DNA from 3 places in the Kocuria sp. WN036 genome. Region 1 is predicted to be linked to each of the others. Evidence: riboswitches for the same ligand, from Rfam matches in the RefSeq annotation. Region 1 holds a riboswitch; each other region holds the start of a gene.
What was found. Region 1 has a riboswitch for S-adenosylmethionine ahead of CK505_RS17255 (O-acetylhomoserine aminocarboxypropyltransferase/cysteine synthase family protein). Riboswitches for the same ligand answer to the same signal wherever they lie in the genome.
Positions count from the first base shown of each region.

Region 1 (3,233 bases):
GGACTCGAGGCCGATCGAGAGCCGGATCGTGGTCTCGGCGATCCCGCCGGCCCGGCGCTGCTCGGGGGTCAGGCGGCAGTGCGTCATGGCCGCCGGGTGGGCCACGAGGCTGCGGGTGTCCCCGATGTTGGCGACCAGCTTGAACAGCCGGAGCGCGTCGATGAACGGGCCCACGGCGCCGTCCGGGGCGGCGAGGTCGAAGGAGAACACGGAGCCGGTCCCGCGCGGGAAGTCCCGGGCCGCGATCCCGGCGCCGGGGTCCCCGGGCACGCCGGGGTGGTGGACGCGGGCGACGGCGGGGTGCCCGGCCAGGAACTCGGCCACCGCCAGCGCCGAGGCCGTGTGGCGGGCCACGCGCAGGTCGAGGGTCTCGGTGCCCTGCAGGATCTGGCTGGCGTTGAACGGGGAGAGCGTGGTGCCGAGGTCGTGCACGTACTTCGCCCGGACCAGGTGCAGGTAGGGGCTGGCCGCGGCGCACTTGTCGACGAGGCTGAGTCCGCCCCAGCGGGCGCGGGCCTGGGTGAACTGCGGCCACTTGTCCGGCCGGGCGGACCAGTCGAAGGTCCCGCCGTCCACGACCGCCCCGGCGAGCGCGTTGCCGTGCCCGCCCAGGAACTTGGTGGCCGAGTGCACCACGATGTCCGCGCCCTTCTCCAGCGGCCGGTACAGGGCCGGGGACGCGAGGGTGTTGTCGACGACGACGGGCACCCCGGCGGCCCGGGCGACGTCGGCGATCCCGGGCAGGTCCGGGAGGGTGGCCAGCGGGTTGCCGATGGACTCGAGCAGGAACGCGCGGGTGTCGGGGCGCACGGCCGCCGCCCACGCCCCCGGGGCGGTGGGGTCCACGAAGGAGACCTCGATGCCGTAGTCCGCGAAGGAGTCGGTGAGCAGGTCCACCGTGCCCCCGTAGAGCTTCTCCGAGGCCACGAGGTGCTTCCCGGCGCCCTGGCCGAGCAGGGCCAGCAGCGCCACGGCCACGGCGGACTGGCCCGAGCCGGTCGCCACGGCGCCCGCGCCGCCCTCGAGGTCGCTGATCCGCTGCTCGAGCACGGCCACCGTGGGGTTGCCGGTGCGCGTGTAGGTGAAGCCCGCCCGGGTCTGGGCGAACATCTGCCGGGCCGCCTCGTAGTCCGGGAACTCGAAGGCCGCGGTCTGGTAGATCGGCACCGTCAGGGTGCGCTGGACGACCTGGTCGTGGGTGCCGGCGTGGATCTGCCGGGTCGCGAGGTCGTGGTCGGTCACGGGGATGGACATGGCGCTGCTCCTGTGCCTTGCTCTTACCCGCACCGGTCATCCGCGCGGGCCCGGTGGGCACGCCGCGGAAGATGCAGGCCGCTTCCTCATCCGAACCACCCAATGAGCATGGGGTTGGTGCGTGACCAAGTCGGAGCTTGGCGGTCACGTCTCGTGAAGCTGGAACAACACTATGCGCAGAGGTAGTGGGTGTCCCTCCGCGTCGGAAGATGACGACCGTGACGGTTCGTGACGCCGGCCGTGCGCGCCGGGCCCGGCGCGGGCCCTCGCGTCAGGCCCGGGTGTCGATGTCCTCGAAGATCAGGAACGTCTGGGTGTCCACCACGCCGGGCAGCTGCTGGACGTGCTCGAAGATCACCTGCCGCAGGTGCACGGTGTCCACGGCCCGCACGAGGAGCATGACGTCGAAGTTCCCGCCCACCAGGGCGATGTGGTGCACGGCGGGGATCGCCTGGAGCTGGGCGCACAGCTCCCGCCAGGTGTTCTGCTGGAGCTTGAGCGTCACGTACGCGGAGGCCTGCAGGCCCGCCCGGACCGGGTCGATCACGGTGCTGAAGCGCAGGATCACCCCCTCGTCCCGGAGCCGGTTGATCCGGGCGTAGGCGTGGGCGCGGGAGACGTGCACGGCCGCGGCGATCGCCGTCACGGACTGCCTCGCGTCCCGGGACAGCTCCGCGAGGATCTTCCGGTCGGTCTCGTCCAGCGGCACGGGGGTCGAGGGCACGGCGGGCTCCTTCGGGGCGGGTCGGGCGCGGGGCCCGGAACGTGTCGGACGAATGCGTGTGCTCCACGCCACACTAGAACATTTCGTCCACGCGCAGTGCACTGTCCGTCTCAGACTTCTGCATTTTCCCCGCTCTGTGGATACGAACCATGCCCGGTTCCCATACTGGGGAGACAGAGCCGCACCACCTTCCTGCCCTCCCCGGACCGCGGCCGCACCGGGGACCGACCGAGGGGACACCATGAGCCAGACCGTCGAGACCCCCGAGGACCCGATCCTCCGGGCCTCCCAGAGCTTCGGCATCACACCGGAGCAGTACATGCTCCCGGCCCGCGGCGAGATCCGCATGGTCGACCCGAGCGGGCGGCTGCTCGCCCCCGAGGAGCAGGGCACCGGCCCCGGCCACGAGTACCCGCTGCCGGCGCCGGACGTCCTGCTGGGCGCCTACGAGAAGCTGGTGGTCGGGCGGCGGGTCAACGACCAGAACTCCGCGCTGGTCCGCCAGGGCCGGATGGCCGTCTACCCGTCCAGCCACGGCCAGGAGGCCTGCCAGGTGGCGGCCGCCCTGTGCCTCGAGGAGGGCGACTGGCTGTTCCCCACCTACCGGGACACCGTGGCGGTCATGACCAAGGGCGTGGACCCGATGCAGGTCATGGCGATCTTCCGCGGCGAGTGGCACAGCGGCTACGACCCGCACGAGCACCACGTGGGCATCCAGTCGACCCCGCTCACCACCCAGCTGCTGCACGCGGTGGGCGTGGCCCACGCCGCCAAGCTGCGCGGCGAGGACACCGTGGTCCTGGCGATGTGCGGGGACGGCGCCACCAGCGAGGGCGACTTCCACGAGGCCCTGAACTTCGCGGCCGTGTTCAAGCTGCCGGTCGTGTTCTTCGTGCAGAACAACGGCTACGCGATCTCCGTGCCCCTGTCCCAGCAGTCCGCGGCCCCGAGCCTCGCCCACAAGGCGGTCGGCTACGGCATGGCCGGCGAGCGCGTGGACGGCAACGACCTCGTGGCGCTGCTCGCCACCCTGCGGCGCGCCGTGGACCTGGCCCGCTCCGAGTCCGAGCCCCTCCTCGTGGAGGCGCACACCTACCGCATGCAGGCGCACACCAACGCCGACGACGCCACCCGCTACCGGGACGACGCCGAGGTGCAGGAGTGGATCGCCAAGGACCCGGTGACCCGGATGCGCGCCTACCTCGGCGCCGAGGGCGTGCTCGACGACGCGGCGGAGCAGCGCATCGCCGCCGCC
Region 1 covers NZ_NSKF01000044.1:12,940-16,172, forward strand. Annotated here, with positions in the region: gene CK505_RS17255 (O-acetylhomoserine aminocarboxypropyltransferase/cysteine synthase family protein) at 1-1,254, opposite strand, end outside; SAM riboswitch class IV at 1,292-1,413, opposite strand; gene CK505_RS17260 (Lrp/AsnC family transcriptional regulator) at 1,526-1,978, opposite strand; gene CK505_RS17265 (thiamine pyrophosphate-dependent enzyme) at 2,220-3,233, shown strand, end outside.

Region 2 (3,233 bases), on a different contig from region 1:
CGCTGCCCCACGGCACGGACGTCGCGGCCCTGCTGCGCTGGAGCGCCGCACCGGCGTCCTGACCCGGCACGGACGAGGGGCCCCCGCACGCGGGGGCCCCTCGTCCGTGCCCTGCCCCGTGCTCCCGGCGGAGCCGCGGGGTCAGGGGACGGGGGTCAGAGGGCCAGCTGGCGGGCGGGGGTGTCCGCGGCGGAGGGCCTGCCCGCGTAGGCGCCCCGGAACGCGGCGGCGGGGTGGGTGCCGAGCACCTTGGTCTGCCCCTTGCCGTAGAGGTTCTCGCGCAGCGTGGTGCCCTCGTAGCCGGTGCGGTAGCGGCCGCGCTTCTGCAGCTCCGGCACGACCCACTCCACGAAGTCCTCGAACGAGCCCGGGGACACGTGGTAGGCGAGGTTGATGCCGTCCAGCCCGCCCTCGTCGATCCACCGCTCGAGCTCGTCGGCCACGGTCTGCGGGGACCCGACGATCGGCACGCCCATGCCGCCCATCGAGATGTGCTTGGCGACCTCCTTGATCGTCCACTTCTTGTGCGGGTCGGCCGTGGTGAAGGGGGTCAGGAAGGACTGGATCGAGTCGGTCTTGATGTACTCCAGGACGTCGTTCTCGTCGTAGCGGCCCAGGTCCAGCCCGGACCAGCCGCCCACGAGGCCCAGCGCGCCGTCGGTGTCCGCGTACCGCTCGTAGTCGCGGCGCTTCTGCTCGGCCTTCGCGTCGGTCTCGTCGACGATCACGTGCAGCATGGCGAAGATCTTGAGGTCGTCCCGGTTCCGCCCGCCGGCCTCCGCCTCGTCGCGCAGCTTGTCGGTCACCACCCGGGTCAGGTCCGGGCGGATGCCGCCCACGAACACCGCCTCCGCGTGGCGGCCGGCGAACGCCCGCCCGCGGGAGGAGGCCCCGGCCTGGAAGATCAGCGGCGTGCGCTGCGGGGACGGCTCGGTCAGCCCGATGCCGGGGACGTCGAAGTACCTGCCGTGGTGCTGGATCGGGTGGACGAGCGCCGGGTCGGCGAAGACCCCGTTGACCCGGTCGCGCCGGACCGCGCCGTCCTCCCAGGAGCCCTCCCAGAGCTTGTAGCAGACCTCCATGAACTCCTCGGCGATCTCGTAGCGCTCGTCGTGGGAGATCTGCTCCGTCAGCCCGTGGTTCTCGGCGGCCGACTTCAGGTAGGACGTCACCACGTTGAAGCCCATCCGGCCCTTCGTGAGGTGGTCGAGGGTCGCGAACTTCCGGGCGAGTGGGTACGGCTGCTCGTAGGTGATCGCGCTCGTCACGCCGAAGCCGAGGTGCTTCGTCACGGCCGCCATCGCGGAGATCTGCATGAAGGGGTCGTTGACCGGGATCTGGGTGGCGTCCCGGATCACCGGGGCCGCGGAGTTCTGGTAGACGTCGTAGTACCCGACGACGTCCGCGAGGAACAGCGCGTCGAAGAGCCCCTTCTCCAGGACCTGGGCGACGTCCGTCCAGTACTCGATCGTGTTGTACTCGTCCGCCCGGGAGCGGGGGTGCTTCCACAGACCGGGGGCCTGGTGGCCCACGCAGGTCATGTCGAAGGCGTTCAGGGCGATGCGCTTGCTCATGGGGTGTTCCTCCCGGGTCGATGCCGACCCGCGCCCGTGCGTCGTGGAGACCTGCCCGCGGGTCCGACGCACTGGTGGGCGCCGTACTTGCCGCGGAGCACGTGCACCGCGGCCCGATGTTCATCTGGGGCACCCCGCTACGGGAGAGGGTTGCCGCCCGACCAGCCAGAGCTTCGTGTCGGGACTCGTCATCGTCGTCGGGGGACAGCTTAGCGGGTGGCCCCTGACCGGGTGCAACCCCTGTGCGGTCCCGCCGCACGGGGACGGTCCCGGCCCGCATCGGGCCTGCGCCCACCCGGTTCGGGCGGCTCCGCCGGGTCGCTCAGCCGGGTCGTTCAGCCGGGCGGGGCGAGCGGCGGGGTCCGGCCCGGGTCCAGGGTCCAGCCCCGCCGGAGCAGGGACCGGAGCTCGATCAGGGGGCAGGTGTCCATGACCACGTCGAGGCCGGCCCGCTCCGCCCGGGCGGCGGCGTCCTCGTCGACGACGCCCAGCTGCAGCCACACCGCGGCGGCGCCCACGGCGATGGCCTGGTCCACCACCGCGCCGACGCGGCGGGAGTTCACGAAGCAGTCCACCACGTCGATCGGCCCCGGGACCTCGGCGAGCGTGCGGTGGCCGGGCTCGCCGTGCACCGGCTCGCCCTTCGGGTTGACCGGGACGATCGTCATGCCGAGGTCGTCCCGGATCCGCTTCGCCACCGAGTGCGCCGGACGGGCCGTGTTGCCGGTCAGCCCCACCACGGCCCACCGGCCGGGCCGTGTCATGAGGCGGTCGATGACGGCGGGGTCGTTGCGGCTCATGCCCCCAGCCTGGCACGGAACCCGTTCCCCCTCCTTCTTCCTCCGCGGGATTGCACGTGTCGGCGACCTCGCGGAGGGGGAGGGTCAGGAGAAGAGCGGCAGGAGGTCCGCGTGCGCGCCCAGCTCCGCACGCTCCTGGGCGGTCAGCTCCGCCCGGCCGGTGCCCACGCGGGCGAAGTGCTCGTCGCTCCAGTGCTCGAGCGGTTCCCGCTCCCACAGGTCGGTGAGGACCCGGCGGACCTCGGCGAGCCCGTCCACGGCGGGACCCGGGGAGCCGTCCAGGTGCTGGATCAGGTCCAGGTGGTGGACCGTGGCCTCCACCGCGAGGGTGCTCAGCAGGTCCTCGACGCGCAGCACGTGCCCCTGGGTGCGGACCGCGCCGTCGCCGCAGTGCTGCGCGGCGTGCACGAGCGCCCGGGTGGTCTCGCGGTGGAGGGCGCGCACCGGCTCCCAGTCCAGGACCATGGACGCGGCCACGCGGGTGTGGCGCCGGGCCTCGGCGGCCCCCGCGGGATCGCCGCCCCAGTCGGTCCAGTAGGTCGCGGCGTCCCGGTCGGGGCGGGCGGTGGTGGGCGTGTGCAGCGCGACCAGCCCCCGCAGGGCGTCCATCGCGCAGTGGTGGGTGAGGTCCCGGACCGACCACCCCGGGCAGCCAGTGGCGGCCCAGGAGTCGTCGTCGCCGAGCCCGTCGAGGACCGCGCCGAACGCCGCGCAGGCGTCGCATACCAGGTCCGCCCGGGCCGGGCTTCTGCGGCTCGTCATGGGTCCATGGTGGGGCACGGAGGGCTCCCGTGCCAGCGATGTGTCGCGATCACCACGGATGCGACGGATTTGCCAGGGAACACGCCGAGGACGTTCA
Region 2 covers NZ_NSKF01000001.1:4,589-7,821, forward strand. Annotated here, with positions in the region: gene CK505_RS00035 (Vms1/Ankzf1 family peptidyl-tRNA hydrolase) at 1-62, shown strand, start outside; gene CK505_RS00040 (LLM class flavin-dependent oxidoreductase) at 156-1,574, opposite strand; SAM riboswitch class IV at 1,653-1,767, opposite strand; gene CK505_RS00045 (CoA-binding protein) at 1,910-2,374, opposite strand; gene CK505_RS00050 (maleylpyruvate isomerase N-terminal domain-containing protein) at 2,459-3,136, opposite strand.
Region 2: it holds a riboswitch for S-adenosylmethionine, as region 1 does, so the genes downstream of both, CK505_RS00040 (LLM class flavin-dependent oxidoreductase) here and CK505_RS17255 (O-acetylhomoserine aminocarboxypropyltransferase/cysteine synthase family protein) in region 1, are expected to answer to the same signal.

Region 3 (3,233 bases), on a different contig from region 1:
TGAGGATGCCCGACGCCGGGTCCTCGTACGCCTCCCGGAAGCGCTCGCGGTCCCGGCGGTCCGGGAAGCTCGTGAGCACGATGTGGCCGGGCGAGGAGCGCCTCTTCTCCGTGGACGCCCACCGGTCCTCGTCGGTCGGGGTGAGCCCTCCGAGGCGGGAGAAAGAGTAGTTCCACCACGCGCCGTAGTCGACCGCGCTGGACATCGTGTGCCCGTACTCGCCGTCGTTGACCACGTCCACGCCGCTCTCGCGCTGCCGGCGCACCACGTCCTCGACGCCCACGGCGAGCTCGTCGGTGAGCTGCTCGAACGTGATGGCGCCCTCGGCGTGCCGCTGGTTGGCCTCGAGCAGCCGCGGGGTCCGCGGCAGGGAGCCCACGTGGGTGGTCTGCACGTGGTCGGTGTTCTGCATGGTCATGCGTGTCCTCCTGAGGGTCTGCGGGAAGGTCGGGGGCCGGTCAGGACCAGAGCCGGCGGGAGGCGAGCTCGGCCCCGCGGGCGAGGGTCTCGAGCTTCGCCGCGGCGATCTGCGGGTGGATCCGCCCGCCCAGGCCGCAGTCGGTCGAGGCGATCACGTTCTCGCGGCCCACCTGGCGGGCGAAGCGCTCGATCCGGTCGGCCACCAGCTCCGGGTGCTCCACCACGTTGGTGGCGTGGGAGACGATCCCCGGGATGATGATCTTGCCCTCAGGCAGCTCGTGGTCCTGCCAGACCTTCCACTCGTGCTCGTGCCGGGCGTTGGCGGCCTCGAAGCTGTAGCCGCCGGCCCTGATGGAGAGCATGAGCTCCACCAGGTGCTCGAACCCGAGGTCCGTGGTGTGCGGGCCGTGCCAGGAGCCCCAGCACAGGTGGAAGCGCACCTGCTCCTCCGGGATGCCCTCGAGGGCGTAGTTGAGGGCCTCGACCCGCTTGCGGGTGAACGCGAGGTAGTCCTCCACGTCGGGCTCGGGATTGACCTGGTCCCAGTTCTCCGCGATGGACGGGTCGTCGATCTGCACGATCAGCCCGGCGTCGGTGATCGCCCGGTACTCCTCGCGCATCACCTCGGCGCAGGCGGTCAGCACCTCGTCCTCGTCCGCGTAGTGGGTGTTCTCCAGCCGCGCGCACGAGCCCGGGGACAGCGCGGCGAGGTAGCCCTCGCTCGCGCCCGTGGCCTGCAGCCCGGCCTTGAGGTTGCGGATGTCCGCCTCCAGCGCCGCGTGGCCCGTGTACTCCAGCTTCCCGGTGATCTTCGGGAACGGCGCCTGCTTGCCCGTGGTGATGCCCGAGGAGGGGTCCGTGTACGCCTCGTGGAAGAGCCGGCGGTCCCGGCGGTCCCCGAAGCTCGTCAGGACCACCCTGCCGGGCGAGGAGCGCTGCGGCTCCTGCTCCCACAGGTCCACGTCGCCGGGGGTGAGGCCCGAGATCCGGGCGAAGACGTAGTGCCACCACGCGCCGTAGTCGACCTCCGCGGCCATGACGTGGCCGTACTCGCCGTCGTTGACCACGTCGATCCCGAGCTCGCGCTGTCGGCGGACCACGTCGACCACCGAGTCCTGCAGGAGCCGGTCGTACTCCGCCTCCGGGACGGCCCCCTTCGCCCGGTTGGCCTCGAGCAGCGCCGGGGTGCGCGGGAGGGACCCGGCGTGGGTCGTGCGGATGCGGTCGGCGCTTCGCAGCATGGGTCGTGCGTCCTTTCCATCGGTCCTGGCGGTAGCACCGGAGGCGGGACGGGGATGCCGTCGCCCGGGTTGCTGCGGCGTCGTCGAGCCAGATCTCTCGGCCGCTCTGGATGGTGACCCTGTCATCCAAGCGCACCCGTGCGCGCTGCGCCATTCGGCGCCCGGATGACGGACATGACGCCGTGTGACGCGACCCGGCGCGCACTCCCGGGAGGAGCTGTCCTTCGCGAACATGGCCTGGATCACATACCGTGGCGGTGATCCGTGCCCCTCACCCCGCGGGCACGACGGACCAGAGGAAGGACCCCCATGTCCCAGACGCCCCAGCAGCAGGACCTCGAGGGCCGCACGGCGCTCGTCACCGGTGGCGCGAGCGGCATCGGCCTGGCCGCCGCCCGGGCCCTCGCCGGCTCCGGCGCGCACGTGGTCGTGGCCGACGTCGACGAGGCCGGGGCGCAGCGCGTCGCGGACGAGCTCGGCGGCCGCGCGTGGGCCGTCGACCTGCTCGACACCGCGGCGCTCGCCGAGCTGAGCCTCGAGGTCGACGTGCTGGTCAACAACGCCGGCATCCAGAAGGTCGCCCCCCTCCAGGAGTTCGACCCCGCGGACTTCCACCGGATCCTGGTGCTGATGCTGGAGTCCCCGTTCCTGCTGGTGCGCGCCGCGCTGCCGCACATGTACGAGCGGGGCTGGGGGCGCGTCATCAACGTCTCCTCCGTGCACGGGCTGCGGGCGTCCCCCTACAAGAGCGCCTACGTCTCGGCGAAGCACGGCCTGGAGGGGCTGTCCAAGACCGTCGCGGTGGAGGGCGCGGCCCACGGGGTGACGAGCAACTGCATCAACCCCGGCTACGTGCGCACCCCGCTCGTCGAGAAGCAGATCGCCGACCAGGCGAGGGTGCACGGGATCCCCGAGTCCGAGGTGGTGGAGCGGATCATGCTCGGCGAGACGCCGATCAAGAAGCTCGTGGACCCGGAGGACGTCGGCAGCCTGGTCGCGTGGCTGGCCGGACCGCACGCGTCCATGGTCACCGGGGCCTCCTACACGATGGACGGCGGCTGGACGGCGCGCTGAGCCCGCCTCGGGCCGCGGCGGCGCACTGCGGCGCCGCGTCCGGACACCCCGGCGGCCCGGACTGACCTGGTGGTCCGGACGGTCCGCCGCCGGTCCGGGTCGCTCAGCGGTGACCCAGCTCCCGGGAGAGCCGGTGGGCCTCCGTGAGCAGGGCCCGGCCCAGGAGCTGCCGGCGCTCGCCGCTGAACCGGGGCTCGATGCCCGTGAGGCTCAGCGCGTAGACCGGCGCGCCCGTCGCGTCGAAGACCGCGGCGGCCATGCCCCAGCTGCCCTCGACGATCAGCCCCGGGTTCACGGCGAAGCCCTCCCGCCGGACGTCCGCGAGCAGCTCCCGGATCCGCTCGGGCGTGTGCAGCGGGCCCCACTCGGCGCGGGCCCCGGCCGTGGCCGCGAGGACCCGGTCCACCTCCGCGTCCGGGAGGTGGGCCAGGACCGCCAGCCCCGCCGAGGCCACGCCGAGCGGCAGCCGCAGCCCCTCGTAGAGGACGTGGGAGCGGA
Region 3 covers NZ_NSKF01000001.1:36,230-39,462, reverse strand. Annotated here, with positions in the region: gene CK505_RS00190 (cobalamin-independent methionine synthase II family protein) at 1-418, opposite strand, end outside; gene CK505_RS00185 (cobalamin-independent methionine synthase II family protein) at 459-1,661, opposite strand; SAM riboswitch class I at 1,675-1,778, opposite strand; gene CK505_RS00180 (3-hydroxybutyrate dehydrogenase) at 1,971-2,735, shown strand; gene CK505_RS00175 (IclR family transcriptional regulator) at 2,839-3,233, opposite strand, start outside.
Region 3: it holds a riboswitch for S-adenosylmethionine, as region 1 does, so the genes downstream of both, CK505_RS00185 (cobalamin-independent methionine synthase II family protein) here and CK505_RS17255 (O-acetylhomoserine aminocarboxypropyltransferase/cysteine synthase family protein) in region 1, are expected to answer to the same signal.